Regions from separate parts of the Shewanella sp. SM68 genome, predicted to be linked through region 2. Evidence: predicted binding sites of a transcription regulator. Region 2 holds the regulator's gene; each other region holds the start of a gene.
The links. The regulator LexA, encoded in region 2, represses DNA repair genes until DNA is damaged. The targets are predictions, from matches to a motif close to TACTGTATNNNNATACAGTA.
Positions count from the first base shown of each region.

Region 1 (8,603 bases), on a different contig from region 2:
CAGATTGAATGCGTTGGTAGATTTCTTCGCGATGAACAGAAACCTCTTTTGGTGCATTCACACCAATACGCACTTGATTGCCTTTTACCCCTAGCACTGTAACTGTGACTTCATCACCAATCATCAGTGTTTCGCCAACACGACGAGTCAAAATCAGCATTCGATAGCTCCTTTATTTCTTAATTCAGCTTACACACGGCACTCATCCGGTAGATGGGCTTATTATAAGGTCAGCTTAGTACAAATTAATAGTATTCAATACTCAAACGGTTATTTAATTACACCTTATTTAGCTCGAAAGCGTGATGTAACGCCCGAACCGCCTTGTGTAAGTCCCTTTCATCGATAACGGTTGATAATTTACTCTCTGACGTCGTGAGTAACTTAGCATGAATAGTTTCATTACCCAAGACTTCTAACATCTTAGTCAATAATCCCATTTTTGCCTGTAAACCTTTGCCAACTAAAGATACTTTTGCACGTTGCCGTTCGATAATCAATGGTCCGAGAGCAAGGCTTTCGCTTAAGCCTTCGAGCTCATTAAGCAGAGTATCAACCTTAGCTTCAGCGAGCATAAAACTGACTCGACCCGAAGGATCATCCTCATGGATCCTCAATGGAGAAATAAATTCCACATCGATTTCCAATCGCGTTAAGCAGCCTAACAGCGCTTGATAACGTTCACTGGTGGTAAACAGCCCTTCAATCGTTAGCGTTGCCAGCGCCTTATTAATCGCGATACCTTGCACTAATGAGGCAATCGTTAATTCCGACTCGTCGCCAAATTGGATTAACGTCCCCTGCCCAGCTTCAAAGCTCGACAATACTCGCAGCGGTACGCGAAAACGCTCGGCGTATTCAACAGAATCGGGATGCAATACTTTAGCGCCGAGCTTTGCCATTTCGAGCATCACATCAAACCCAATCACATCGAGGCGACGTGCACTGCTATCAATATTAGGATCTGTGGTAAATACCCCAGCCACATCGGTAAAAATCTGGCATTCATCGGCTTCTAACGCTGCCGCTAAGGCTACTGCAGTGGTATCTGAACCACCGCGTCCTAAGGTGGTCACTTCGCCTTGAGGATCTATGCCCTGAAACCCTGCAACGATCGGCACAACACCATCGGCAAGCAAAGACTGCAAATATTCAGTATCAACTCGCTCAATGCTGGCGCGGCCAAATTGACTATTTGTATGAATTTGCACTTGATCGCCCGTAAGGGATTTTGCTTTTATGCCGCGACGTTGTAGCGCCATCGACATCAAAGCAATACTCACTTGCTCACCCGTCGAGACTAGCATGTCTAACTCGCGCGCCGAGGCGCGCGGATTAATTTGTGCTGCAAGTGCAAACAGGCGATTAGTCTCACCCGCCATCGCGGATAAAACTAAGACTTGTTGCTCACCATTGTGAGCTGACTTTGTAATCTGCTCAGCGACCGCTTCGATACGTTCAATAGAACCCACCGAAGTGCCGCCGAACTTTTTCACAAAAAGCTTGCTACCACTAAGCTTTCGTTTTTGGGGCACAGCAACCTCTTAAGCTAGACGCTCAGTAATCCAAGGTAATACTTGAGCCAATGCCGCATCCAGATTTTCTGGCTGGCTACCGCCCGCTTGAGCCATATCAGGACGACCACCGCCTTTACCGCCCACTTGTGCAGCGACCATAGCGACTAGCTCACCCGCTTTGACTTTACCGATCAGATCGTTACTCACACCCGCGATCAGGTTAACTTTCCCTTCCTGCGCGGTACCAAGAACGATAATGGCCGATTTCAATTTCTGTTTTAATTCATCTTGCAAGCCACGTAATGAACTTGCCTCAACGCCGTCTAATTTTTTGATCAGTACGTTAACGCCATTAACTACAACGGCATCGCCCACTAAGTCTGCACTCGCTGCGGCCGCTAGCTTATCTTTCAGCTGCGCCATTTCTTTTTCGAGTTGCTTCATCTTATCGAGCTGCGCTTTTAACTTAGCCACCACTGAGTTGGCATCGCCTTTCAATAAGGCAGCGGCTTCTTCCAGTTCAGCTTGTTGCTGCGCCACATAAGCCATAGCAGCAGCGCCAGTCACGGCTTCGATGCGACGTACACCCGCAGCAATACCCGCTTCAGAGGTGATTTTGAACAAGCCGATATCGCCAGTGCGACCGACATGTGTACCGCCACACAATTCGATAGAGAAATCGCCCATAGTCACAACACGGACTTGTGAATCATATTTCTCACCAAAGAGTGCCATAGCGCCTTTCTCTTTAGCTTCATCTATGCACATTTCAGCGGTTTTCAGCTCATGGTTACGACGAATTTGAGTGTTAACTAATTCTTCAACTTCTTTTAATTCAGCAGCTTTTACGCCTTCGAAATGGGAGAAGTCAAAACGTAAACGCTCAGGATCAACCAAAGAACCTTTTTGCGAGACATGAGTACCGAGCACTTGACGCAGTGCGGCATGCAGTAAATGCGTAACAGAATGGTTTAACTGTGTACGGTGACGCAGTTTTTTATCCACTTTCGCTTCAATAACTTGGCCAACGCTCAAGCTACCTGTAGCCAAAACACCTTGATGGCCCGTTGCTTGACCATACTTTTGCGTATCGTTTACCGTAAACTCAATACCATTCGCAACCAATTGGCCTTTATCGCCTACTTGACCGCCAGATTCAGCGTAGAAAGGTGTTACATCGAGCACGACAACGGCTTCATCACCCGCTTTGATCGCCGTCACTGACTCACCATTTTGATAAATCGCGGTGACCTTAGCTTGACCCGCTAATTCGGTGTAACCACTGAATGCAGTTTCAGCATCAATTTTCAGCGCAGCGTTATAATCTGCACCAAAGTTACCGGCAGCTTGTGCGCGGCTACGTTGTTCAGCCATGGCGACTTCAAAACCTGCTTCATCGACAATTATATTGCGCTCACGGCAGACGTCAGCGGTCAAATCCATTGGGAAGCCATAGGTGTCATACAGCTTAAATACGGTTTCGCCGTCTAAGGTGTCACCTTTCAACTCGTTTAAGGCCGTATCTAAAATACCTAAACCACGTTCAAGCGTACGGGCAAATTGCTCTTCTTCCGCTTTCAGTGCCTTTTCAACAATCGCTTGAGTCTCAGCTAACCCTTTTGCTGCATCGCCCATCACCGCAACCAATGACGGAACCAGCTTGTAGAAGAAAGCTTCGGTCGCACCTAACTTGTTACCATGGCGAACTGCGCGGCGAATAATACGGCGCAGCACATAACCACGGCCTTCGTTCGACGGCATAACGCCATCGGCAATTAAAAATGCACATGAACGGATATGATCGGCAATGACTCGCAGCGACTTTTCAGATAAGTCACTAACACCAATGACCTCTGCGGCTTTAGCAATCAAAGTACGGAAAATATCGATTTCGTAGTTAGAATGTACGCCCTGCATAATCGCAGCAATACGCTCAATTCCCATGCCTGTATCAACCGAGGGCTTAGGCAAAGGTAACATTTCACCCGATGCTTGACGGTTGTACTGCATGAAAACGATGTTCCAGATTTCGATGAAACGATCGCCATCTTCTTCCGGACTGCCAGGACGTCCGCCCCAAATATGATCACCATGATCATAAAAAATCTCAGTACATGGACCACAAGGACCGGTATCACCCATTTGCCAGAAGTTATCTGACGCAAAGGCGGCACCTTTATTGTCACCGATACGTATGATGTTCTCGGCAGCGACACCAATTTTTTTATTCCAGATTTCAAAGGCTTCATCATCTGTCTGATAAATAGTGACGCACAGACGTTCCTTAGGCAGCTTTAACGTTTCAGTTAAAAAAGTCCAACCCAAACGAATCGCTTCTTCTTTGAAATAATCTCCAAAACTGAAGTTACCTAGCATTTCGAAAAAGGTGTGATGACGTGCTGTGTAGCCAACGTTATCCAAATCGTTATGTTTACCACCAGCGCGTACACAACGTTGAGCAGTGGTCGCACGCGTATAATTGCGTTTGTCCATGCCAAGAAACACGTCTTTGAACTGGTTCATGCCTGCATTGGTAAATAAAAGTGTGGGATCGTTGCCTGGCACTAATGAACTACTGTCCACAACTTGATGACCATTGCTGCGGAAAAATTCGAGGAAAGCGCTTCTGAGCTCTGCTGTAGTTTGATACATGAAATCATCCTGAATTGGGTAAGCATTACCAGCTACGCCTTAGGCTAGCCGTATTTCTATTTGCCCAGCATTATAAGCAGACTAAGGAAGGACGACCAGTCTTGATTGGTGATATACACATCAGGAATTTAATATTTTAGCGTGAATCGCCCACACCAGCGTCACTAGAAGCAAAACGACAAGATAAAGCACAAATAAAGACGGCGTAAGTTTATCGCGGCACGGACAATATTTAAGCAAGTGAGTCTAATGTGGAGTACGAAATGGACAAGACTCATTGATGATATTTAGATGAGCTTTTACAGTCTTAGCTCCAAATTTAATAATTTTCATCGAGATCATTGGGATCTGAATCTAGTGCGTAAGTGATTTGATCGTAGCTAAAGCCTTGGCCCATTAAAAAACGCACTCGTTTGGCTTTTTCCTTCGCAATGAGATCCCGAGCTTTAGAGCCCTTCACTTCTGTTACGCGAGGAACACCGTATTTTTTGGTGGCTTTATCTTTTGCTAGCTCAAACCAGTCACAATCACAATTAACCAAAGCGGCTTCAATACAGTCTTTAGATAAGCCTTTCTGTGCGATTGCTTGGCGGATGCGTATTGTACCGTGGCCTCGACTGATGTGGCTACGCACTAACAGTTCAGCATAACGAGCATCATTAATAAAACCGGAGGATTCGCAAGCATTGAGTACAGGTTCGATATCGTTAAGTTCGAAACCTTTTTCGAGCAATTTATCGCGGATTTGTAAACGGGAATAATCGCGGCGCGCTAACAGCGCGACCGCAATTTGATGGGCTGACTGACTCAGAATACTTCGCCTGTCTCTAAATCAATATTGTCCTCAGTACTATCATCAGCTTTGGCAGCCAAGGCACTAGGATTGCTCAAAAGCAACTCACGTAGCGTCTTGTCAATTTCAGCAGCAATAGCTGGGTTTTCAGTCAGATATTTGCCAGCATTAGCACGACCTTGGCCGATTTTGTCACCTTTATAGCTGTACCAAGCGCCCGCTTTTTCAATCAACTTATGGGCTACGCCTAAGTCTACTAACTCACCAGTACGGTTAATACCTTGGCCATAAAGGATTTGGAACTCAGCCTGTTTAAACGGCGCTGCAACCTTATTTTTCACCACTTTAACGCGAGTTTCGTTACCGACCACTTCATCGCCGTCTTTAATGGCACCAGTGCGGCGAATATCTAGGCGAACAGAAGCATAAAACTTCAGCGCATTACCACCGGTTGTCGTTTCTGGGTTACCGAACATCACACCAATCTTCATCCGAATTTGGTTGATGAAGATAAGTAAGGTGTTAGATTGCTTTAAGTTACCCGCAAGTTTACGCATAGCTTGGCTCATCATACGCGCCGCTAGGCCCATGTGAGAATCACCAATTTCGCCTTCGATTTCAGCTTTAGGCGTTAATGCCGCCACTGAGTCGACTACGATAACGTCAACAGCACCTGAGCGAGTTAAAGCATCACAAATCTCAAGCGCTTGCTCGCCGGTATCCGGTTGCGAACACAGCAGGTTATCAATATCTACGCCCAATTTTTTAGCATAAATAGGGTCTAGTGCATGCTCTGCATCGATAAAGGCACAGGTTTTGCCTTCACGTTGCGCTGCCGCAATCACTTCTAAAGTCAGTGTTGTTTTACCTGATGATTCAGGACCATAGATCTCAACGATACGACCCATTGGCAAACCGCCAGCACCTAAAGCAACGTCCAGAGACAGAGAACCGGTAGAAATGGTCTCAACATCCATAGAGCGATCTTCGCCCAGCTTCATGATGGAGCCTTTACCAAATTGTTTCTCAATTTGGATCAATACCGCAGCAAGTGCTTTCTCTTTATTTGGATCGACCTTCATTCCTGTTCCCTCATCAAGACAAGCATTAAGCTGTCAAAAGTGATATTCAATTTACAAACGGGTAATTCAAAAAGCCGCGCTTTTTGTCTTAATTCTGCTGACTAGTATACTGTACAATCATACAGTATCAAGACCTGTGACTGAATTATTTTTAGCTGATAGGATTTTTAATATGGCCAAGGTTTTAGCGAATATCAAATCAGATAATAGCTCCCTTTGATCAATATCCATCGTTAAGGGCTCAATTTTCGCTAAATTATTGCTAAGATTGGCGCAACAAATTTTGCGTGGTCTTTTTAGCTGAAAATTGTACAGCAGTCTTCCGCTTCCATAGCGCTTAATCACCCTTAACCACACAAACTGTATCGCCTTTAGGCAGTCACAACGGACGATAACGATTTAATGAATGTAATTGATACCGATGATTTAGAAAAACATACTCCTATGATGCGTCAGTACTTGACGATGAAAGCAGAACATCACGATATGTTGCTGTTTTATCGCATGGGTGACTTCTACGAGTTGTTTTATGACGATGCTAAACGCGCTTCTGAGCTGTTAGGCATTTCACTCACTGCGCGCGGTAAAAGTGGTGGCGATCCTATTCCGATGGCGGGACTTCCTTACCATGCTGTGGAAGGCTATCTTGCAAAATTAGTTCAAATTGGTCAATCAGTTGCGATTTGCGAACAGATTGGCGATCCCGCGACATCTAAAGGGCCCGTAGAACGTAAAGTGGTGCGAATTGTCACACCAGGCACCTTAACCGACGAAGCGTTGCTACAAGAACGCCAAGACAATCTGTTAGCCGCGGTTTATCAAGGTAAAGTTGGTTTTGGTTATGCCACATTAGATGTTTCATCCGGACGTTTTGTGATTGCAGAGCTCGACACGCGAGAGTCATTAGAAGCGGAATTGCAACGCACTAATCCCGTTGAAATTCTCTACAGTGAAGACTTTGGCGAACTAGATCTACTTAACGGTTTTAAAGGTAAACGTCGTCGCCCTGAATGGGAATTTGATTACGATACGAGTATCAAGTTACTGCTAGCTCAGTTTGGCACTAAAGACTTACATGGTTTTGGCATCGCAGATGCACGTTTATCACTGCAGGCTGCGGGTTGCTTGATGCAATATGTCAAAGACACACAGCGCACGGCACTGCCCCATATTAATGCTATTATCCGCTTCAATCAAACCGATAGCATAGTACTCGATGCGGCAACTCGCCGAAATCTAGAACTCACTCAAAACCTTGCCGGTGGCCGCGATAATACCTTAGCGGCAGTATTGGATAATACGGCAACGCCTATGGGCAGCCGTATGTTACAACGCTGGATCCATCAGCCTCTGCGAGATCCTAAGCAAATCAAGGCGCGCCAACAGGCGGTGACTGAACTCCTCGATACCGCTGCCCACGAAGATTTGCATGAGCAGTTAAAGGCACTTGGCGATATCGAACGTATCATGGCAAGACTCGCGCTGCGTACCGCTCGCCCAAGAGACTTTGCCCGTTTACGTCAAGCTCTGGGCTTATTGCCTGAATTACAACAGAGTTTAAGCACACTGAGCGCGCCGCACACGACTCAATTACGGCAACACTTAGGTGAGTTCCCCGCTGAGCAAGCCCTGCTTGAGTGCGCGATAGTCGATAATCCACCTATGCTTATCCGCGATGGCGGGGTGATCCGTGAAGGCTACAACAGCGAACTGGATGAATGGCGCGGTCTGAGCGAAGGAGCGAGTGATTACTTAGTACAACTTGAAGCCAGAGAAAAAGAACGTACTGGCATCAATACACTTAAAGTCGGCTATAACCGCGTACACGGCTATTACATCGAAGTGAGCCGTCTGCAATCCTCACAAGTACCGCTCAATTATCAACGACGCCAAACACTTAAGAATATGGAGCGTTATATCACGCCTGAACTTAAGGAATACGAAGAAAAAGTCCTCTCGAGCCAAGGTAAAGCCCTGGCACTCGAAAAGCAGTTATGGGAACAGTTATTCGATCTTATTCTGCCGAAATTACATGAATTACAGGCTTTTGCTAGAGCTGCGGCTGAGCTTGATGTACTGAGTAACTTTGCCGAGCGTGCCGAAACCTTGGGCTACACTTGTCCAGAGCTGAGCCAAGATATCGGCGTACAGATAGAGGCTGGTCGCCATCCAGTGGTGGAGCGTGTTAGCCAAACGCCGTTTATCGCTAACCCAGTAATCTTACATAATCAACGACGTATGTTGATTGTGACTGGACCTAACATGGGCGGTAAATCAACCTATATGCGCCAAGTCGCCTTGATTACACTGATGGCCCATATTGGTTGTTTTGTTCCAGCAGATCGCGCCCTGATTGGCCCGATTGATCGCATCTTTACCCGTATTGGCGCATCAGACGATCTGGCCTCTGGCCGCTCAACCTTTATGGTAGAAATGACTGAAACTGCCAACATCCTGCACAATGCCACTGCCAGTAGTTTAGTGTTAATGGATGAAATCGGCCGTGGAACATCCACCTATGATGGTTTATCACTAGCTTGGTCGGCGGCGGAATATTTA
Region 1 covers NZ_JAKKRU010000010.1:94,607-103,209, reverse strand. Annotated here, with positions in the region: gene csrA (carbon storage regulator CsrA) at 1-160, opposite strand, end outside; gene L5M40_RS16270 (aspartate kinase) at 279-1,535, opposite strand; gene alaS (alanine--tRNA ligase) at 1,545-4,169, opposite strand; gene L5M40_RS16260 (regulatory protein RecX) at 4,489-4,959, opposite strand; gene recA (recombinase RecA) at 4,977-6,044, opposite strand; gene mutS (DNA mismatch repair protein MutS) at 6,447-8,603, shown strand, end outside.
Region 1: recA (recombinase RecA) is a predicted target of LexA. The motif match lies at 6,152-6,171, and genes of this name have one in related genera.

Region 2 (8,603 bases):
AACGCCGTTCACTATCCGCCAAAACTGCCCAAGAGTTTGCTTGCTTAAGGTATCGAAGCTAGCACCGGGTTCGAAATGTAAATTGGTTTCGAGCAACAATAAGCCCGACATCAACATGCAAAACCAAATGCCCAATAACATCAAAATCGAATAGCCAAACCACATACCTGCACCGACCACGGGCAGAGAAAACATCCCAGCACCTACGGTCGTGCCAGCAATAATCATGGCACCACCAAGCAAGGACTTACCTGCGGGCTTATGCTTAGCCGCATTCATATGATTTGCCATTAAACTGTGTGCTCCGCGGTGACACTCGCCACTATCGTTTGTCTCACTGACGGACGTAATAAGCTATTGGCCTGATCTCGTATGCGATTGATATTGGACTTATCTTCACTATCCGCCAGATATCCCAATTCTTTGAGCTTCACGCTCAAAGTACCGTAGAGTTTTTTATCGTAGAATTCAGGCGCGGTAATACCATGTAAAGCCCCTAAACGCTGAGCGAGTAAATGGCTCTCAGACTCAAGTTCTGAGCGCTCCATCTTAGGTCTGTTCGCTAACAGATTGAAAATAATAGCGTACCGTTGCAGAGTCTCGCTCACTGAACTGGCTAACAATAATAATTGGCTTGAGTGCTCAGGCACGACAGCTAAAGTATCTGTCTCAACCACTAAACCTTGCCCAATCAGGAAATCCAGTACTTGCTCAACATAGGCTGGTAAGTCTTTAATTCCCATGAAGAGTTCGGCTTTCAGCAATGGATAAAAATCGGCAACGATTGAAACGACTTGCTGGCGCAGGATCTGTTCATTGTGGGTTAAACAACTCGCAATTAATGAAGGAACAATAAATAAGTGAATGATATTGTTACGATAGTAAGTCATAGACACTGCCTGACTCGCTTCGATAGACACTATTTCCCCTAAAGGATCGGCACTAACAACAAACTTGTTCAGCTCTAAACCTTGCTGCACTAAATGCTTACCATCACCTTCCGCAACAGATGTATAAGAAGTGTAAGGCACTTTTTTGAGTAGGGTCAGATACAAATCAAGCTGACGCTCCAGCAGACTACGTTCTAAGGCGTTTTGATCTGTCGCCAGTAAGACTAAGCTAGTCAAAGTCACCGAACTCGCGGCTGCGGCATCATTGATACGCGTCATCACCCGATTAGCCAGCACGTTTACCGCTGGAGTTAACCAACTTGGTTTCTGCTCGGGATCATCGGCCAACTCAGCACGCCAGTTTGGCGCACGCTCATTTAAGAAATTTTGTAAGGTAATAGGCTCGCCAAAATTCACGTAACCTTGGCCAAAATTACCTAATTTGCGAATGGCACCGAACACCTGCCACACAGATTCTTTTTTCTTTTTCTTACCGCTTAACTCTTTATGGTAAGTCGCCACTTCCATCACATGGTCATAGCCTAAATACACAGGCACAAGTGTGACAGGACGTTCAATACCGCGCAGTACGCTGTTCATCGTCATGGCGATCATGCCAGTTTTCGGCGCCAACAGACGGCCAGTACGTGAACGGCCACCTTCGGAGAAGTATTCCACCGAATAACCTTTAGCAAACAGCTGATCTAAATACTCACGAAATACTGCGGTATACAGCTTGTTGCCATTAAAACTACGGCGGATAAAGAAGGCACCACCGCGACGGAACATAGGTCCCGCGGGCCAGAAGTTGAGGTTGATGCCAGCAGCAATGTGCGGCGGAACCATGCCTTGATAATACAAAATATACGATAACAGCAGGTAATCCATGTGGCTGCGATGGCAAGGCACATAAACAATCTCGTGGCCATCGTGATGCAGCTGGCGAACTTGCTCGGCGCCTTTAATGTTGATCCCGCTATAAAGCTTGTTCCACAACCAAGTTAAGAAACGCTCGGCAATACGCACTAAACTATCTGAGTAATCGGCTGCTATTTCATCGAGGTACTCAATAGCCGTCTCGCGCGCTTGGGTCTCAGAAATCTTTTTACTGGCGGCTTCTTCTTGAATCGCTTTGCGCAGCGACTCAGATTTGAGTAACGAATGAAACAGTGCTTGGCGGTTTGGCAGCACAGGCCCTGTCATTACCTTACGTTGACGACGGAAATGCACGCGCGCAACCCGTGCTAACTTATGGGCAATCCCCATGTCGGTGCCATGTTCGTCAGCCATGTAACGCAGGGATACGGCATTCGAAAACTGCACGAAGTTATGTCGACCTAAGAACAGAATCATCAAGCACTTGCGCAGCCAAGTCGGGTTTTCCCGCTCAAATACGGCCGCCTTCATAGTGTCGTCTTCTTTCCCTGGCGTGCGACCCCAATACAAGCTCACGGGTACCAGTTGAATATCTAATTCAGGACGTTCCTTATGCACGGCTAACAAACGCATAAAACATTCGAGGAAAGGCTCATTACCAGCACGCTCGCCAAACAGTGGCTTACGTCCTTGAAGACAGACAACCCGAGGCGCAGTCACACCATTAGCCACTAGAGGCTCATAAGGGCTTGGTAAACCTAACTTAGCCGTTATTTCGCTCAAAGCAGCTATGTCACTGAGGGATTCTGTTTTCATCACATAAACAAGGGGTCTGGAAGCATCCAGATTCAGATCGGCAAAGGGATCCTGAGGCACCACAATAGTGTGCACTAAGTGTTTTTGGATCCAACGTAATGATTTCAACCAAAGAGAGTCGTGTTTAGGCATTATTCTTATGCAATTAAGTGCGTTTACTAGCCCGATAGAATACCAGACTATGGGTAATATTCGCTAATTCTCTCCAACATAGCTAAAAAGTGGTTAATACTTGCGCTGCAAATAATACTGTATATACTAACAGTAACTGTATAGAAAAACAGGAAACACCATGAGACCTTTGACGCCACGCCAAGCTGAAATATTAGAGCTAATTAAACGAAATATTGCCGATACTGGCATGCCACCCACTCGGGCAGAAATCGCAACCCGTTTAGGTTTTAAGAGCGCCAATGCGGCTGAAGAACACCTTAAAGCGTTGGCGAAAAAGGGCTGCATTGAGATCATGCCTGGCACATCTCGGGGCATTCGTCTGCCTGCGGAAATCGAAGATTTGACTGAAACAGGTTTACCGCTCATCGGCCAAGTGGCCGCGGGTGAACCTATCCTCGCCCAAGAACATGTTGAACAGTACTACCAAGTCGACCCAAGCATGTTTCATCCCGCCGCCGATTTTTTACTGCGAGTAAAGGGCGACAGCATGAAAAATATCGGTATTCTCGAAGGTGATTTGCTGGCAGTTCATAAAGTAGAACAAGCTAGAAATGGTCAAGTGGTTGTCGCTAGAGTCGATGACGATGTCACTGTTAAACGTTTCGAAAAAAAAGGTAATGTAGTCTATCTACATGCCGAAAATGAAGATTACTCCCCGATTAAAGTGGATTTAGGCTTCCAAAGTTTAACAATTGAAGGACTCGCCGTCGGTGTGATCCGTAATGGAGATTGGCTATGAATAAACTACTTGGCAATGCCCCCCGCCATCCGGGCTTGTGGCTCGATGAAGTCCGTGATGCCGACTATGACTGGCACCATGCGCCTATCGCCTGTATGCCAACCAAGACTCAAGGTCGCCAAGAATTAATTCATCTGAGTGCACAACTCGCTCAGTTAAGCCAACAGGGCCGTTGGTTAGTGCTCATCAACCCTCCAAGTATTGGCTACAAGCAAACACTCGCTAGCGCAGGTGTGCGTATGGATAGAGTTTTGCTGGTACATGCTAAAGATGAAGTCGAAACCCTGTGGGCGATGGAAAAAGCCCTAACAAGTGGTACGTCCAGTGCAGTCATTACTTGGACTCAATCATTAGATGCGCGGGATAATCGACGCCTACAAATCGTGGCTAAAAGTGCCCGAGCTATGGGCATAGTGCTTGAAGACGTAAATAGTCACTTACATGCCGACGTACGCATTGAGCAAGGCAATCTCTTCGGTCAGCAATCTTTTTTTAGCGCTGTACACTAAATATTCATTTAATTTTTTACCTTGAAAGCCGCCTCACCTATGAATGTGAGGCTTTTTTTTGGCAATTTTTCAGATAATTAGATAAATAAGTGATCTTGATCAATATTTAAACAGCAAGTATGGTTGGTTAAGTCGGTGGTGATATATCACCTTCCGTGGTCAATGAATCGAGTATTTATCGAACTCGAAGCGCCACTAAAAATAGAGAACAAATTTATTTCAGCAGTATGTGCCAGCGTGGCTAATTACCAGCAGTAACAATACTTGATTAAAAGTAACAGCCGCCAACGCACGTTGAAGTCAAAAAAGCTTTTTTGGGAACTGAAGAGTTTGCATAGAGTTGAGACTTACTGTGTTGCTCTTCTTTGTAGTTGCTATTCGCAATTGGCAGAGGAGAAGTCTTGTGAAGCAATTGTTGTATTGTTTACTCGTGGTGCTTTTCGCACCACCGTTGACCGCCGCGGACATGCGGTTCAACATGACCCCTGGCGTGACCGAGATCAGTGGCAAGGTTTATCACTTGCACATGACCATCTTGTATATCTGCTGCGCAATAGGCCTAGTGGTCTTTGGCGTCATGATTTACGCCATGATCAACCACAGAAAATCCAAAGGCGCTGTCGCGTCCCACTTTCACGAAAGCACTAAAGTTGAAATCGCTTGGACGATTCTGCCATTTATCATTTTGATCTTAATGGCGATTCCAGCGACAAAAACTTTAATCGCAATGGAAGATCCCAGCAACGCCGATCTCACCGTAAAAGTCACGGGGTCCCAATGGAAATGGCATTACAGCTATTTCGATCAAGATATTGATTTTTATAGCATACTGACAACACCCAGAGCACAAATTGAAGGCACCGAAACCAAGGGTGAAAACTATCTATTGGAAGTCGATAAACCGCTCGTTCTACCGATAAACCGCAAAATCCGCTTTCTGATGACTTCAGAGGATGTCATCCATTCCTGGTGGGTACCCGCCTTTGCCATTAAGAAAGATGCCAACCCTGGATTTATCAATGAGGCTTGGACTCGCATCGACAAACCCGGCATTTACCGCGGTCAATGCGCCGAACTTTGCGGAAAAGACCATGGTTTTATGCCTATCGTAGTACAAGCGTTACCTGAAGCCGAGTTTGAGGCTTGGGTAACAGAGCAGAAACAAGCCGCAGGTGCTGCGGCTGAAGCCGCTCAAGCCGCTTTATCACAAACCCTAAGTAAAGAAGAGTTGATGACTCAAGGTGAACAAGTTTACCTCGGGCACTGCGCAGCCTGCCACCAGCCCAATGGCGAAGGGTTGCAAGGCGTATTTCCGCACCTTAAAGGTAGCCCGATTGCAACGGGACCGCTCAGCGGCCACCTTGAAATTGTGCTCAACGGTAAAACGGGTACAGCCATGCAAGCGTTTAGTAAGCAATTGACTGCACAAGAAATCGCGGCAGTGACTACCTACGAGCGTAATGCTTGGGGCAATAATACTGGCGATGCAGTGCAAGCCAAAGACGTCAACGAGTACATGAACGGCAATTCTGCACAAACATCCGCCGCGGTACCAAGCAGTACAACTCCGACACCCGCACCTGCAGACGTCTCAGCTGCAATCGATCCCGCAAGCCTCCCCACACTCAGCCATGACGCCCTCATGGCCGAAGGTGAAACTGTCTACGCGACCTTCTGTGCTGCCTGCCATCAAGTGACAGGTGCAGGAATACCACCCGCCTTCCCCGCGCTAGTGGGTAGTGCTATCGCCATTGGACCAGTCGCCAATCACATCGATATTGTGATGCACGGCAAAACGGGCACGGCTATGCAGGCATTTGGCAAACAGCTTAGCCCACAGCAACTTGCAGCAGTCATTACCTATGAACGCAATGCTTGGGATAACAATACCGGCGATACAGTGCAACCTGCTGATATCGCAAGTCATGGACAGTAGGGGATAATGATGAGCACTACGACTCAAGATCAAACCGCAGCCCATGATGACCATCATCATGGTGCGCCAAAGGGCATCATGCGCTGGCTGCTAACCACCAACCATAAAGACATAGGTACTTTGTATTTATGGTTCAGCTTCATTATGTTCTTAACCGGTGGCGCTATGGCCATGGTGATCCGCGCTGAACTCTTTCAACCTGGATTACAATTGGTCGAGCCCAACTTTTTCAACCAAATGACAACTGTTCATGGGCTGATCATGGTATTCGGTGCGGTAATGCCAGCCTTTACAGGGCTCGCTAACTGGCTGATCCCTATGATGATAGGGGCGCCCGATATGGCGCTGCCACGGATGAATAACTGGAGTTTTTGGATACTCCCCTTCGCCTTCACTATCCTTCTCAGTTCGCTATTTATGGAAGGTGGCGGACCTAACTTTGGTTGGACCTTCTACGCACCACTATCAACAACTTATAGCCCAGATAGCACGGCGCTCTTTGTATTTTCTATTCACATCATGGGGATAAGTTCGATCATGGGCGCGATCAACGTGATTGTGACCATAGTGAATTTACGCGCGCCAGGCATGACATGGATGAAGTTACCATTGTTTGTCTGGACTTGGCTTATCACGGCATTCCTACTGATCGCAGTTATGCCCGTACTCGCGGGCGCAGTGACTATGGTGCTGACCGATAAGTTTTTCGGCACGAGTTTCTTCGATGCGGCGGGCGGCGGCGATCCTGTGATGTTCCAGCATATTTTCTGGTTCTTCGGCCACCCTGAAGTTTACATCATGATCTTGCCGTCCTTTGGCATCATCTCTGCCATAGTCCCAGCCTTCAGTCGTAAACCCTTATTTGGCTATGCATCCATGGTTTATGCTACGGCTAGTATTGCAATTCTGTCGTTCCTCGTGTGGGCGCACCATATGTTCACCACAGGTATGCCAGTGTTTGCCGAGCTGTTTTTCATGTATTGCACTATGTTGATTGCAGTGCCAACTGGGGTGAAAGTGTTTAACTGGGTTGCCACTATGTGGCGCGGCTCACTCAGTTTCGAAACGCCCATGCTGTTTGCTGTAGCCTTTATCATACTCTTCACTATTGGCGGTTTTTCGGGATTAATGCTCGCCATTACACCCGCCGACTTCCAGTACCACGATACTTATTTTGTTGTGGCACATTTCCATTATGTGCTCGTGACTGGTGCGATTTTCTCCATCATGGCAGCGGCCTATTACTGGCTACCTAAGTGGACGGGACACATGTACAACGAACGACTGGGACAATGGCATTTCTGGTGCTCGGTGATTTCAGTCAATGTGCTATTTTTCCCGATGCATTTCCTTGGGCTGGCAGGAATGCCAAGGCGTATCCCTGACTACTCGATTCAATTTGCCGATGTTAATCAAATCGTCTCGATTGGTGGGTTCGCCTTCGGCTTATCGCAATTGATTTTCTTAGTATTAGTAATTAAGTGCATCCGTGGCGGCGAAAAAGCTCCCGCTAAACCTTGGGAAGGTTCCGAGGGTTTAGAGTGGACATTGCCAAGCCCTGCGCCTTACCACTCCTTCACGACACCACCTGAGGTGAAATGAAATGGCAACCCAACACCAGCAAGATAAATCTAAGTCAAATCGTAAACTTATCAGCATGTTAGTTATAGGCTGTATTGGCATGTTTGGCTTTGGATTCGCGCTGGTGCCGCTCTACGATGTGTTGTGCGAGCAACTCGGTATCAATGGAAAACCCTCCAATACCGCGAGTAGTTATCAAGCAATCACAGTAGATACAAGCCGAATAGTGACTGTGGAATTTATTTCTCAGGTACAAACAGGCATGCCATGGACATTTGCGCCACAAACCAAACGGCTCGAAGTTCACCCTGGCGAGCTAATCCATACGGCATTTCTGGCGCGCAATATGTCAGCTAAAGCAACGATTGGCCAAGCGATACCTTCAGTTTCGCCCGGACAAGGTGCCGCTTATTTTAATAAAACAGAATGCTTTTGCTTTAATCAACAACCCTTAGCGGCGGACACTAGCGCTGAGCTGCCGCTCATTTTCTATGTGGATCCTCAGTTACCTGAGTCTATCCATACTCTGACCCTCTCTTACACTCTCTACGACATTACCGACAAGCAGTTAGCGTCTGCCATAGAGCAAGGAGCTGCAAAATGACAACGAAACATCAGACTTACTACGTTCCATCCCAAAGTGTCTGGCCTATTGTAGGTGCCATTGGCTTGTTCTTAATCGCCTCTGGTGCAGGCCTTTTCGTGCAACAATTGAAATCAGGTGCATCCGGTGGCGGTTATGTGCTGCTGGTTGGGATAGCTGTGATCCTATTCATGCTGGTGGGTTGGTTTAGAACCGTGATCCAAGAGTCGATGGCAGGGCTCTATTCTAGCCAAATGGATCGATCGTTTCGCCAAGGTATGAGCTGGTTTATTTTTTCGGAAGTTATGTTTTTCGGGGCTTTTTTCGGGGCACTATTTTATGCCCGCATGTTCGCAGTGCCTTGGCTCGGTGGCGCATCGAATAATGCCATGACCCACGAAGTACTCTGGCCTCAGTTTGAAGCTATTTGGCCGCTCATTACTACGCCAGATGGCACTAAAACCCAAGCTATGCCATGGACTGGACTGCCATTAATCAA
Region 2 covers NZ_JAKKRU010000006.1:101,498-110,100, forward strand. Annotated here, with positions in the region: gene mtr (tryptophan permease) at 1-291, opposite strand, end outside; gene plsB (glycerol-3-phosphate 1-O-acyltransferase PlsB) at 291-2,714, opposite strand; gene lexA (transcriptional repressor LexA) at 2,875-3,495, shown strand; gene L5M40_RS11725 (cell division inhibitor SulA) at 3,492-4,004, shown strand; gene coxB (cytochrome c oxidase subunit II) at 4,408-5,940, shown strand; gene ctaD (cytochrome c oxidase subunit I) at 5,950-7,542, shown strand; gene L5M40_RS11740 (cytochrome c oxidase assembly protein) at 7,544-8,125, shown strand; gene L5M40_RS11745 (cytochrome c oxidase subunit 3) at 8,122-8,603, shown strand, end outside.

Region 3 (8,603 bases), on a different contig from region 2:
GCATATGCATGCATTAGCCTTAATCACTGCACTAAATCTACGCGGACGTAATTTACTTAAAGAAAATGAAGCACTCTCAAAGCAGAATGTGAGTCTTCGCAGAACACTGGATGTCCAGAATGGCGTAGTGGGAGCCAATTCAGGCTTGAAACACGTCATGCAGCAAGTGCAATCTATTGCCAAGATTAATACGACCGTCCTAATGCTGGGTGAAACGGGGTGTGGAAAAGAAGTGATAGCTAATGCTATTCACGAACTTTCTGAACGTTCGGATAAGCCCTTTATCAAGGTCAACTGCGGCGCCATTCCAGATACTTTGATTGACTCCGAACTCTTTGGTTATGAAAAAGGGGCATTTACTGGGGCTGAGTCCCGTAAAATTGGCTACTTCGAACAAGCCAATGGCGGCACTATCTTCCTCGATGAAATTGGTGAGCTACCACTATCCGCACAGGTTCGATTACTCCGTGTGCTTCAAAATAGCAGTATTACCCGTGTGGGTGGGCATGATGCTGTACAGCTGGATATTCGTATAGTGGCTGCCACCCATAGAAATTTACAAGCTATGGTACACAGAGAAATGTTTCGGGAAGATCTTTGGTATCGCTTAGCTATTTTCCCTATTGAAATCCCTTCATTAAGACAAAGACGTACAGACATTCCTTTACTCGTACAGCATTTTATCGAGCAACTGAGTTCAAAGTTCAACCTGCCTCAATTACCAAGAGTTACACCGGAACAATTGAATATTCTGAATCAATACGCTTGGCCAGGAAATGTCCGAGAACTCATTAACGTGCTCGAACGGGCGATAATACAACAACCTTCAGGACCGTTAGATTTTGGCTTCCTTGCTCCACATCAGGGTGAGGAAATTACGACCCAAGCAAATCAAACCGTTATCATAGATCCAAACTATGCGAGCGATAAACTTGTGCCCCTTGATGTTATGACCAGAAAATATATTAGTCATGCACTGAGGATTACAGGTGGAAAACTCTATGGTCCAGGAGGTGCGGCTGAGTTATTGGACATCAATGCCAATACCCTGCGCAGCAAAATGAAGAAACTGGGGATTGTATAATCTTTCAAGGCTAACGAGTGCTCTATAACAAAAATAGAAAGCATCGGTTAACAAAGTGCATAAATAACAAAGGTCACATAAGTGACCTTTGAAAAATTAATGATAACCATAGGATCTAGAAGAAATAACGGATTCCCACCGCATAGTTGTTATCTTGTAGATCTTCATAGGCTTTATCATCCATACTGCTGAAATCTATTTTGGCCTCAACGTACATAATTGTGTCGCGGCTATAGCGATAATGCAGACCTAACACTGCAAATTGGCGTGTCCATTTTCCTTGGATCGCAGTATCTACATCGGTATCAAGATCTTGATATGTCAGTAATACTGTTGGAACGAAACCATTATCATACTGATAAGCAACAATAAACTCTGCTCCAGTTGAATCATATAAATCTCCGCCCACTAATTCGTTTTGCTCACTCTTATGGGCGTTAAAACCTACGTATAAACCGTCAGCATCACGACCTGGAGCATATTGATAGAAACTACCGTATTGGGCGCCAATACCAATAATTTGATTAGTGTTATCAACCTCTTGGCCTGCAAGATTTCCGGTAAAATCACCACGATTAAATCCCGCTAGCACTTTAAATTTATCAGTAAAGTTGTAAGTTACACTTGCACCGTAGCTAGGTTCGAAACTCAATTCGGAACCATCATTCAAGGGAGCACCACTGCCATCATACAAGGCAACATCGCTATTTTGTTTAGAGGCATACTGCACTGCGACATGTAGATTACCAAAAGTATTACGATATTGCAGCGCAGCATCGGCACGCCCTGCCCCTGTTAAACCACCGTCACCGAAGGTATAGGCCCCCACTGACCACCCCGTAAAAGCATTGAGCACATCGGTTGTGTAAGCAACATCATAGTAAGCCCCCCATTGCTTACCAAAACTGATCTTTCCCCATTTCTCATGGGACATCCCTACATAACCCAGTCGATTGAATAAAAAATCTGAATTTTTAGATGCAGATAACTGACCGCCACCTTGGCCTTGCGTGTATATAAGGCCGTCATCACTGGTCACCATATTGATACCCCATTCCGTATGGGCAAAGGAGCTCCAGCCATTTTTCTCTTGACGGTCGAAACGAAAACCAACACGAGAAAAATTATCTATAACGGAAGTTTCATGACCATCATTTAACGCGGCAAAACCTAACCAACCTATCATGTTAACGCTGTTAGTTTGGTCATTATACAACTCAACGGCTTGAGCAGTTCCCATTAACAATAAGCTTGGGATCATCAAAGCGAGCAATGTCTTTTTCATTTCATCTACCTTTAAATTCAGCGAAACCACATATAATCACATGATTTATTTAATATATTATTTTCCCCAATCAATACTAAGCAGGTTATATGCCACCGGGAGGAAAAGCTGAAAATCAAGGTGTTTTTTAGATACGGATCAGGCAATCTCGAAATATCGTGATTATCGGTTGTTAAATACCGTTAGATAAATTAAATGTCGTTATTACATCAAGAGACAATAACGACATATATGCAACAAGTGTGTCATTACACTGCTGTTGTAGATTTGCGGCTATTAGAAGCTGAACGACTGGTTGATCGAGTTACCGAACTTTTGGAACTGGTCTTTTGGGAAGCATATTTGTTGGAACCATTGTTTTTTGTTGTACCTATACCTTTCGCTGAACTTGATTTTTTAGAGTACGACTTACGATAACCGAATTTATTACTTGCCGTTTTACGATAACCTTGGCCTTGTAAACCATTAAGCGCGGTTGGCAGTTGTGCGCCTGCATTCTGGATAAGCGTGGATAAGGTGCCGAGCAGTGGCTGCATAAAGGCTTGATAAGAGGTTTCTTTATGGCAAATGCCATTCAGACTCGCTTCCCAAAGCGCTGTCATATCCGGCGTAGTCGCACTCGCGGGCAAGCTGTTAATCAATCCTTTCCCCACGTCTGTCGAGACAATAGATTTACCTAAGCGCTGTAAAAAACCGCGTTTGAACAGCAATTCGATAATACCTGCACGGGTAGCCTCTGTACCTAATCCGTCGGTTTCTTTAAGAATTTTACGGATCTCAGGATCGGTCACATAACGGCTAATACCCGTCATAGCTCCGAGTAAAGTGGCATCGGTAAAGGCCTTTGGTGGTTGAGTATTTTTCTCCAACAATTCGCCTCGAGTACAATGCAAAGCCTGTCCCAATTTCAAAGGCGGTAATTGGCCGATAAACTCGTCATTCTCCTCATCGTCCTTACCTGCGCTTTCTTCCGTCGACTTGTTGCCACTCGCCTTACTGCCATTTGGCTCTTGGCGGGCAAAGAGTTGCTTCCAGCCGAGGGATTTATCCTGACGCGCCTTGGTATTAAATAAGCCACCCTCGATTGTCACTTGCACTGTGGTTTCACTGTAACAATAAGCCGGATAAAACTGGGCTAAGTACTGGCGAGCAACATGAAGATATAACTGCCTCTCACGCTGACTCAAGCTAGATAAGTTAGCCGTCTTCTCTGTGGGGACGATTGCGTGATGGGCGTCCACTTTTTTATCATCCCATGCTTTAGATTTAAGACGGGGATCGGGTGCATCAGCACCTTGCAATAACTCAGCAGCACCGTTACTGATCGCCTTAAGTACCGAAGGCGCAAGGTTATGTTGCTCAACGGGTAAATAACGACTGTCGGAGCGTGGGTAAGTAATGAGTTTATGACGTTCATACAAACTCTGGCAGGTATCGAGCACATCCTTAGCACTCATGCCAAACCGTTTCGCCGCATCAATTTGCAACGCGGATAAGCTGTAGGGCAATGGTGGATTCTGTTTCTTGTCCTTAGCCACTAATTGAGTGACTAAGGCGGGTTTATCACTGATGCGACTCACCACATTTTGCGCTAGCCCTCTCGCTAACACTCGTCCTTCTTCATCCATATAAGGCTGACAAGCTTCGCTAGGTTGCCACTTGGCGCTGAAGGTTTCTTGCTTCTCGGTCGCCAAATGCGCTAGTACTTCATAAAAAGGTTTAGATTGAAAGTGGGCAATCTCTTCATCACGGCGCACCACTAGTCCAAGTAATGGCGTTTGTACTCGGCCGACGGATAACACGCCTTGATAACCGACCTTTTTACCTTGGATGGTGTACGCACGCGTCATATTCATGCCATAGAGCCAATCGGCACGACTGCGAGCTAAGGCCGATGTGGATAAAGGAATGAACTCGCGATTACTGCGTAGCTGTGTTAGAGCCCGTTTTACAGCTTGTGGGTTTAAGTCACTGATCAGTAAACGCTGGGTTTGATGTAGCTTGTCCCCCGTCACGCCAAGATAGGCAATCACTTCATCCACGAGTAACTGCCCTTCGCGGTCGGGATCGCCCGCATTAACCAAGGTGTTGGCTTGTTTGACTAATCGTTTAAGCACTGTGAGTTGACTGCGGGTTGCGGCCTTAGGTTTTAGTTGCCACTTGTCTGGCACTATTGGCAAATGCTCGAATTTCCAAGACTTAAATTCGGGATTATAGGCATCAGGTTCTGCTTGTTCGAGCAAGTGACCGACACACCAAGACACACAATCGCCATTGGCGGCTTCGATAAATCCATCGCCTTTTTTATGGGGTTTAGGCAATACATCGGCAATGGCCCGCCCTAGGCTAGGTTTTTCTGCGATATAGAGAATCATACAAACACCAAGCACTGGATATAATTACAGTATAATTTAGCCCAAACGCCAGTTGAGTGCAAATTTCTGTAGTAAACCGAGCTTAAATGTAAAAGCTTAAGTGTAAATTCAATTGCGAATAATTCTCAACAAGGCATAAGATACACTAAATAACTAAGGAGTGACTATGAGACAGTTTGCAATAAATGCGCGACAGGCTATGACAATAACTCCAGTATTAATATTAAGATTCAATCAGTTATTGATATTCCATAGCTTAATGTTACTCGCAATAAGCATGCTCACCAGTACCTGGCTGGGACAAATGAAAATCATCGATATGCCGTTAGCATGGGGATTCATTCTCGTCATTCCTATTGCTGTGAGTTTATCTCTATTACTCAGCCATCAAATCACGCGCCATAGCTTAAGCAGCTTATTCGGCGTGTGGATGCTACTTTGGGTAATGGGATAACTGACATTCATAATAAATCACTACCGTATTTCGAGTTAACTCGCCCCTCTGCTCTATTTATCCATGCTAAAACTCAATTTCAAAACACATTGGTTTCAAATATCTAACACTTTAACTATGAAGCTCCCTAAAAAATAGTTATGTTGAGTATCTTGGATATTTACAAAAAATGTCTTAATCAAAAGTGAATGTCCTAACTCAACATCTGTTGAATAACAGTAAACCTAAAAACTCTGCTAAAACAACACAATAAAGGAATCGGAGTCTATGAATGAGATTGTCAACGCGATCAATAGTGTAATTTGGAGCCCTGCACTTATTTTTCTTTGCCTAGGTGTCGGGCTCTATTTCTCCCTTCGCACTCGATTTTTACAGCTGCGCCATCTGCCAGAAATGATCCGCCTGATGTTTGATGGTAAGAGTACTGATGCGGGAGTGTCGTCTTTTCAAGCACTCGCGATGACATTAGCGGGCCGAGTCGGTACAGGTAACATTGCAGGGGTTGCCACAGCAATCACCTTTGGTGGTCCTGGCGCTTTATTTTGGATGTGGATGGTTGCCTTTCTCGGTGCCAGCTCCGCCTTCGTTGAATCTACCTTAGGTCAAGTCTATAAAGAAAAAATCAATGGCGAGTATCGTGGTGGGCCTGCTTTTTATATTGAAAAAGGCTTAGGCATGAAATGGTATGCATGGGTATTTGCAATTGCGACCATATTTGCTTGCGGGATCCTGCTGCCAGGCGTACAAGCTAACTCGATAGGTTCAAGTTTAAAAACCGCTTTCAACATAGATCCTAATGTGACGGCAGCCATACTGGCCATGCTTCTTGGTTTTATCATTTTTGGCGGTGTAAAACGTATCGCTCACTTTGCCAGTGCCGTCGTCCCCTTTATGGCACTGGGTTACATCATAGTGGCTTGTGTCATCATAGCGCTAAATATTGGCCAGCTACCGGGTATTTTATGGTTAATTATCAAAAGTGCCTTTGGCTTTGATGCGGGTTTTGGTGCCATTTTAGGCTTAGCCATCATGTGGGGGGTAAAGCGGGGTATTTACTCCAACGAAGCGGGTCAAGGTACAGCGCCACATGCCTCATCTGCAGCGGCGGTAAGCCATCCAGCCAAACAAGGGTTAGTTCAAGCTTTTTCTGTGTATATCGACACCTTATTCGTTTGCTCTGCAACTGGTTTCATGCTGCTTATTACAGGACTGTATAATGTTCAGGGCCCAGACGGTGCGGCGCTCTATACCGGCATTGCCGGAGTCGCTGCAGGACCAGGCTACGTACAAACGGCAATGGAAAGTATGATGCCAGGATTTGGCAATATCTTTGTGGCTATCGCACTCTTCTTCTTCGCCTTTACGACCATAGTGGCTTATTACTACATTGCCGAGACCAACATTGCCTATATCAACCGTAAAGTAAATCACCCTTGGTTCATGGTCGTTCTCAAAGTCGTGATCATTGGCTCAACCGTATACGGCACAGTTAAAACGGCTGATATGGCTTGGGGAATGGGTGACATTGGTGTTGGACTCATGGCATGGCTCAATATTATTGCCATTATTCTATTAAGGAAAACCGCATTCACTTGCCTAAAAGATTATGAATCACAGCAAGCACTCGGCATAGAGCCACTTTTTGACCCGGTAAAACTGGGTATTAAAAATGCGGATTACTGGGTTGAACGTAAACACGCTGAAGAAAATGTAATGACTGAAACAACACAACGCATAAATACGTAGACGTTATCACGATGATCCGTTAAGCAAATATAAGCCATTAAAAAGCCAGTGATTTCTCACTGGCTTTTTTGTATCGTTTAGAACAAAAATAACACAAAATTTACGATACTGAATGACCCACAATCTTTATGGGTGACAGACGTTATGCAGCTCTAAGTTAGTGCCGATATCTTTATTTCGATCGGCTTTAGCATCATCATTACGCAGTTGCGTCAAGTGATCTAAATACGCTTGGTCAACGTCGTTCGTGATGTAGTGACCATCAAATACGGACGTTTCGAAACGTTTAATTGCAGGATTCTCCATTCTTACCGCTTCAATTAAATCGGGTAAGTCTTGGAAAATAATGCCATCAGCACCAATTAACTTGGCGATTTCATCGGCATCACGACCGTGTGCAATAAGCTCATTCGACGTTGGCATGTCAATACCGTACACGTTCGGGAAACGAATTTCCGGTGCGGCAGAGGCAAAGTACACTTTCTTAGCACCTGCTTCACGGGCCATTTCGATGATTTGCTCTGAGGTCGTACCGCGAACGATAGAGTCGTCCACCAGCAAGACATTTTTGCCTTTGAACTCAGTGTTAATCGCATTCAACTTACGACGCACTGACTTCTTACGCTCCTGTTGACCAGGCATGATGAAGGTACGGCCAATATAACGGTTTTTCACAAAACCTTGGCGGTACGGTAAGTCCATGCAACGGGCAATCTCCAGCGCGATATCGCAAGAGGTTTCAGGAATAGGAATAACCACGTCGATATCGTGATCGTACCATTCTTTCTTAATCTTCTCGCCAAGCTTAGCGCCCATGTTGACGCGACTTGCATATACAGACACTTTGTCGATCGTCGAATCTGGACGGGCAAAATAGACGAATTCGAAGATACAAGGTGCATAGCTAGGCTCGGCTGCACATTGACGGGTATACAGCTGACCGTCAATTGAAACATAAATCGCTTCACCCGGTGCCACATCACGCATCACTTCAAAGCCAACAGCATCGAGTGCCACGCTTTCAGAAGCCACCATGTATTCAGTGCCAGTGGCGGTTTCGTGCTTACCTAATACTAAAGGACGAATACCAAATGGGTCACGGAACGCAACTAAGCCTTGACCAATAATCATGGCAACAACCGCGTAGGCGCCACGAGCTTGTTGGTGTACGTTAGCGACCGCATCGAACACTTCTTCCGACGTCAGGGTTAAACTCGTGGTTTTTTGCAGTTCGTCGGCCAACAGGTTTAACAAGACTTCAGAATCCGAAGTGGTGTTAACATGACGACGCTTTTTGATCAGTCCTTCGGCTAATTCGACTGTGTTGGTTAAGTTACCGTTATGGGCTAATGAGATCCCAAATGGCGAGTTAACATAGAAAGGCTGCGCTTCAGATGCGCTTGAACTGCCCGCAGTTGGATAACGCACATGGCCAATACCAGCATTACCTTGTAGGCGTTGCATATGTTTGACTTCAAAAACGTCTTTAACCAAACCATTGGCTTTACGTAGTCTGAAAGCACCACGATCAATGGTCACAATACCTGCCGCATCCTGACCTCTGTGCTGCAACACTGTCAGTGCATCATAAATGGTCTGATTAACCGATGATTGGCCAACTATTCCGACGATACCACACATGGGTAAGCTTCCTCATTG
Region 3 covers NZ_JAKKRU010000009.1:158,709-167,311, forward strand. Annotated here, with positions in the region: gene L5M40_RS15500 (sigma-54 interaction domain-containing protein) at 1-1,084, shown strand, start outside; gene L5M40_RS15505 (porin) at 1,200-2,369, opposite strand; gene L5M40_RS15510 (DNA topoisomerase III) at 2,618-4,744, opposite strand; gene L5M40_RS15515 (hypothetical protein) at 4,911-5,198, shown strand; gene L5M40_RS15520 (alanine/glycine:cation symporter family protein) at 5,466-6,944, shown strand; gene purF (amidophosphoribosyltransferase) at 7,071-8,585, opposite strand.
Region 3: L5M40_RS15510 (DNA topoisomerase III) is a predicted target of LexA. The motif match lies at 4,757-4,776, and genes of this name have one in related genera.

Region 4 (6,256 bases), on a different contig from region 2:
CACTAGCACTATTGAAGTTGAACATCTCACGTAACATTGTTTCGTCCTGAGCAAAAGATTTCCAAATGTATTTCTGGGCAAGACATTAGCACCAAATGATAAGTCCCAGCACAACCGATGCTAAAATAATTTAACTTAGGCCATCATGCAAGCAAGGGGGAAGACAAGCAAGAGCACGGATTGCCGCGGAGCTGCGGGCGGAAACCCCTAAATACTGGGATATGAAACCTTACGATGAACCAAACACTCGTCGCATCATGAAAAGCGATAATAATTGTTAGGTATTTACAGAGATTAAAGCCGCGGAAGCGTTTGTTCATTCCTAATAGACGATAAACGCCGGTGACACATGCAAGGAATAAATTGAATTGAAGACAAATCTGAGAGAGTTAAATGCTATTCAACCCGCTCCGCTGAGTGACTTTGTATTGCGGAACCTATTCGACATTGAAATTGAAATGGGGTGGAAAATTGAAAAGCTCAATTGTGAGGTTACCCGTGAAACGGTCCCATACTCGCTAATAGTAGGCCATGATTTTACGATGGTTTCAGCTATTACTTGGGGAGAATTATTAGATGGCCATAGTAACTCAAGAATGTCGGATTACTTAAAGCGTCTCGAGGAATCACAGAAGTATTTTTGTGATGACAATTGGCCCAAAGATGCCGGAGTTTGGCTCGCAAAACTGGATGGAAAGTATTACTTGGCTGGTGGTAAACACCGCGTGACGATTAATTACTTTCTACGCCATTTCAACATTGAAATCTTCAGTGACTCAATCGTGCTCCCAAATGTTAAAGTCCTTCAATACAAGCTCTTGTAAGAACAATCAATAAAGGTTGAAGATTATGCAAATTGGCCAAAAATTTTTTGCAGTTTCAGAAGCATATTCATTTGAGGATTTAGACAGTTCTCTAGTTGAATTTCCAGTGCGACGTCGTGAGTTTGAAGTATTACCTAAACCAGAGAAAGTGATTACTGACGACGGACAGCACAAAACTATTGAGAACTAATTACCAGAACACCTTAAGTCTGAAGATTGGTTTTTGGTAAGAAGTTTAGAAACTGGCCGGAAATCATGGTTTAACCCTCACAATTATACGATTTCACTGCTCTAACAACGGCATTGTTATCATCGATAGCGGTACTTTCCTTTTGCAGCAGTGGATGTGACGCTATTTAGATGTTTTCGTATAACACACAAATAGTCATTACACTTTGGGCAGCGGTTGAGTAACGAACTGCCTTCAAAATCCAATTTACAAAATACACAGTGATATTTGCAGGTCTCCGTCTTAGCAATCTGCTCTTTAATTCTGTCTAATGTGGACTTGGGTGATTCGGCAGGTTTTTCTTTAGTTCGTTGATACTCAAGCCATGCGCTGCGTCTTGGGTTGTAGATCCAATGCTTCCCCTTGATAGATGACTCAACCCAATCCTGTAGCAACTGTTTAGCCGATTTTAGCCTGTGTGATTCGCTGAATAACTTCGCGAAATGAATTAATTCTAGCTCTAACACCGCCGTATGCTTGTCCTTTCGTAAGTCATCATATATCGGCGCTGGGCGCCCCGGGTGGGATATGTAAAGGCATAACTTACGTTCAGATACCGCTATAACCATGTCAACCTTCACATTATTAACATAGGTATCTTGCGCTAAATCCTTCAGTTCATAGGTGATTCTAGTGTTTTTAGTAATGACGTGCTTTTCGCCATCCAGGTCAACATCAAGAGGCGGCAACATTAACAGGCCTTGCTCCTTAAACAGCTGCTTAAGCATGTAGCGCACTGAGACATAGAACGAGAATTTACAAGCCTCAATTTCTTCCTTACTTACTTCTTTGCAGTCATGGGCAAAGTGGGGGGCATTAACCTCTCCCAGCCGAGCGAGTAAGGCTATGCCGCACGATGGGCAAACACAATCGCAGGACTTACCCCGAGTTGCTTCTTCCACATCGATATATACACCATCACTGCGTAAACCAAAGGGGATGAGGTTCATAATTACTTTCTTCTATCAAGCACCAGATGGATCATCAATCAATTTTGAATTTCGGTCATGTTTCATCTAAAACGGTACGAGCAGGGGTACTTGATTGTTCAGGATAGAATTTTTATTACTCTCCCACAAGGTCTGATCTAAATTTTCAAATTTTTTATAAATACTGCTATTATTACTGATTATTTATACAGTGGTTTGCAAGTATGAAACTCATAATATGCCATGCGAGTGCGGGAATTTCGGGTTTTCCAAGTCCTGCAGCGGATTACGTTGAATTACCCCTTAGTCTTGATCAGCTGCTTGTTGAGCATCCTAGCTCGACCTGGTTTGGTCGTGCTGCGGGCCGCTCAATGGAAGGGGTTGGGATCTATGATGGCGATATACTGGTGATTGACCGTGCTGCCAAGCGCCGCAATCTCTCTATTGTTGTTGCCAGCTATAACGGAGAATTTACCGTAAAGCTCCTTGATGAAAAGCGCCGGCTTCTGGTTTCGATTGATCAGCAGCAAAATATGACGTCCGTTTCTATCGATGATGCAGATACCTTCTCGGTGGAAGGGGTGATCATCAAGTCTATTCGACTTCATGAGCATTCAAGCTTACTTGAACAATATCTGAGTCAATCATGTACGGACTGATTGATGCCAATTCATTTTATGTGTCGTGCGAAATGGTGTTTAGGCCCGACTTGCGCGGACTTCCCGCGATTGTGCTCAGTAACAACGACGGCTGTTGTGTGGCAATCAACCGCGCGGCCAAGTCCGTTGGCGTGAAGAAATTTGCTCCTTACTTTGAGCAGCAACATCTATGTAGACGACATAATGTGCAGGTGTTTTCATCTAATTATGCACTTTATGCCGATCTATCGGCAAAAATGATGCAAGTGATCGGACGGTTTGCGCCCGAGCAATACGTGTACTCTATTGATGAGTCGTTTGTGTCATTTCAACACTGTGCAGCAATCCCAGATTTAAACGCCCATTGTACCCTGTTGCGCCGTGCTGTTTGGCGTGAGTGCCGTTTACCTGTTTGCGTGGGTGTTGGTGAGACATTAACCCTTGCGAAATTGGCTAATCATGCCGCGAAACAATTGGCTCAATATAAAGGTGTTTGCGTTATTGATAACGATGCGCAGCGTATTGAGATATTAAAATCGATGCCAGTTGATGAGGTTTGGGGGATTGGCCGCAAACTAACGGTAAAACTGGGATTACTGGGTGTGCATACTGCCTATGATTTGGCACAACTGGCGCCGAAAGTAGCACGACAACATTTTTCTATCGATGTAGAGCGAACAGTGCGAGAACTCAATGGGCAGATCTGTAAAACGTGGGATGTCACCAAAGCAGATAAGCAGCAAATATTTTCCACCCGCAGCCTAGGCGAACGAATATGTACCCGGGAACATTTACACCAAGCGTTAGCAAAGCATGCCGCAATTGCCGGTGCGAAGGTTCGAGAACAAGGCTCATTGTGTAAAACAATGGTCGTGTTTGCTGCCAACTCGACACATGATCCACAGCCTATGTATTTTAAAAGGCTTGTTCAGTTTACTTGTGCCACTGATGACAGTCGTGAACTGTGCGCCGCGGTTAGCCGCGAGCTATCAAACCTCTATCGCCCTGGTGTGCGCTATTACCGTATTGGTGTAGGCCTGATTGATCTTTGCCCTAAAACCTCAGTGCAATATGACTTATTTAATGCGCCCAAGAGCGACCCTAACTTAATGAAAATCTTTGATAGTCTGAATAATCGCTATGGCCGTGATGTGTTGTATATTGCTGCACAGGGGAGTGATCAGCATTGGACTATGCGCCGAGAATTTCTATCGCCTCAATACACTACTCGTTGGTCCGATATACCGACGGTTAAAGCGTAACAGGATTCTGTGACGTTATGGCCATCGGCTAAGCACCACTGAAACGAGACTGGATGATACGGCGCCACTACCGGTTTGCAGTGTTGGCCATTTTTGCCCCTTCCTGATTTGCCTAAAGCAATCCCTAGGTGCTTTAATAGGATAATTCCAACCGGTAGGAGAAGTTTATGCTATTCAAACCCACTGCGCATTCACGTCGCTTGCTCCCAAAGTATCTCACCGCGGCCGTCCACAGCATTTTTGAAATGCGCGATGACACAGCACTCCCGTTAGGGGCCTTTTTCGACAAATTAGGAACAGAGACATGGCTCCACCAAGACGGCTTTTGGTATGCCCCTGTCGATATCCAGCAATACGAGCGCCGCGACATCGATCAGGCCATTGTTGCTCTCTTCCGTGAAGGCATACTCTCCGGTACCCCGTTTCGCACGCCTGCCAACAAACTAATCGAATTTGAGCTGATGGACCCGAATATAGAAGCACTATTGCCACGCATGAGAGACGTTTTCGCCCGATAACGAATTAGGTTGTGCTTATATGGCGCCGGTTAAGTAGCATTAAGTTTGCTAGATCCTGAATGAGATATTATTTTTAATGAGTAGTCCCTATTACTCATTGAAAAGGAATTCACGATGCATACGACGCGAATCGCTGCCGCCATTTTGTTACTTTCTGGCTGTACAAGTACCCTCAAGACAACAGTCGTTACAATTAGCAACTCTGACAACGCTAAATATGCCCAACAAGGACTTGTCTACTACTTACCGGCATCGAGTCAAGTTGTCACGCTGACTCACAAGCTGCTTTATTGTCAAATGAACAAAGGTATACTTGATTTTGATTATCAGACCACAGCGACAGTCAAACAAACTGCTCACCCCGATCTCACTAAGGTGTTCGTAGTAGACCCTGAAGAACTGCATGAATTTACCAAAGACTGGGGGATGACAGTGTTTATGCATCCCAATGGGCTCCTTAAGTCTTTTGCAACCAATGCCGATGATAAATCTATTGAGTTGGGCATGGCCGCCGTGAAAACCATTGTCAATATTGCAGCCATTTCTCAAGGAATACCAATCTCATTAGCCAGTCCTCCAAAGGAGATAGTAAAAAGTTTTGAACCCAAAGGGATGTGTATTCCCGAACTCAGCCAAGAACCTATTGTGTCGGTAGTGATGGATTCACTCACGGCCACGGTGCTAAGTAAAACTACAGAGCTAAATAAACAGCAGAAGAAGTTAGCTGCAGCCAAGGGGGATACCACTGTACAAGAGCAAGCGGTACTTGCCGCACAAAAAGCGGTTTCGCAGGCCTCTTTAGCCCTCGAGAAGTTCCAGAAGAAGATCACTCTGCAGCGCGAATACACCTACGATACGGCGAAAATTGCAGATGCCAGCATTGAGATCACTAACAGACTGGAAGACTTCCTTCCATGGGTTTACTCTAATGATTCCAGCCGCAGGAATTACCTCGCTGAGAATATGGCCGTCAAATACAGTTTCAAGTTAAGCATTGAGAATACGGCTTCAAATTATCAGAAGAAAGAAACAACGGTCCAGCCGAAAAATGATTATTTTGGGTTGTATTATTCAACTTTTGGCACGCGCCAGCTTAAACTAAATCGTACGGAAAAAGGTAATGCATCCGCAGGGTCCTTGCTGTTCAGTGGGTTTATTACCGCGCCAGAGTTTGGCTATGTGGCCATACTGCCATTCAAGAATCATCTTGGGGAAAGCAACTCTTTTACCGCCAATTTTGACAGTTCAGGCGGGCTGACTGACGTTGTCTACGGCACCGTGCGCACAGGTTCAGAACAAGTGACCGCAGCCTTGTATGAAGCAACCGATACCTATAACGAATATACCAAAGGGAGACAAACTACCCGGGAGGCTGACAAGCAAGAGTTCCAGACATTATCGATCCATGCTCTATCGATCGCGAATAGTACCTACCAAAATCTGACAGTCGATCAATTAACCGCTCGTGCTGGCATAGTCCGAACGCTGCTAATCAAGCTGGGAGACACCGAACAGGGTAGGGAAGCTATCACTTCCTTAGCGATGAACATCGATAATGATAATCTTATCCAACTTGCTAACGCTCTGTGATCCAACGGTCGGCTTTAGTGAACTGAAACTGTTGAATCCCTAAAGCGTCCACATAATGAGGGAATATTGTTTTTCGTACCGCGTGGACACAGGCAGGCCGAACTCGGAAACGATGAATTTAAAGTACAAAAAAGCGGAGCCAAAGGTTCCGCTTGTGCGTTATTTATCTGAATAATCATATTTTCGCGCTATTAGTATGGATATTCTGTCTTGTCCGCGAGTGTCAAGAGAACACAGGGGGGACGATTTCTATCATTACTGTGCGA
Region 4 covers NZ_JAKKRU010000019.1:44,650-50,905, reverse strand. Annotated here, with positions in the region: gene L5M40_RS21420 (hypothetical protein) at 369-824, shown strand; gene L5M40_RS21415 (hypothetical protein) at 850-1,014, shown strand; gene L5M40_RS21410 (hypothetical protein) at 1,134-2,003, opposite strand; gene umuD (translesion error-prone DNA polymerase V autoproteolytic subunit) at 2,207-2,641, shown strand; gene L5M40_RS21400 (Y-family DNA polymerase) at 2,629-3,882, shown strand; gene L5M40_RS21395 (hypothetical protein) at 4,050-4,400, shown strand; gene L5M40_RS21390 (hypothetical protein) at 4,515-5,990, shown strand; gene L5M40_RS21385 (hypothetical protein) at 6,246-6,256, opposite strand, start outside.
Region 4: umuD (translesion error-prone DNA polymerase V autoproteolytic subunit) is a predicted target of LexA. The motif match lies at 2,177-2,196, and genes of this name have one in related genera.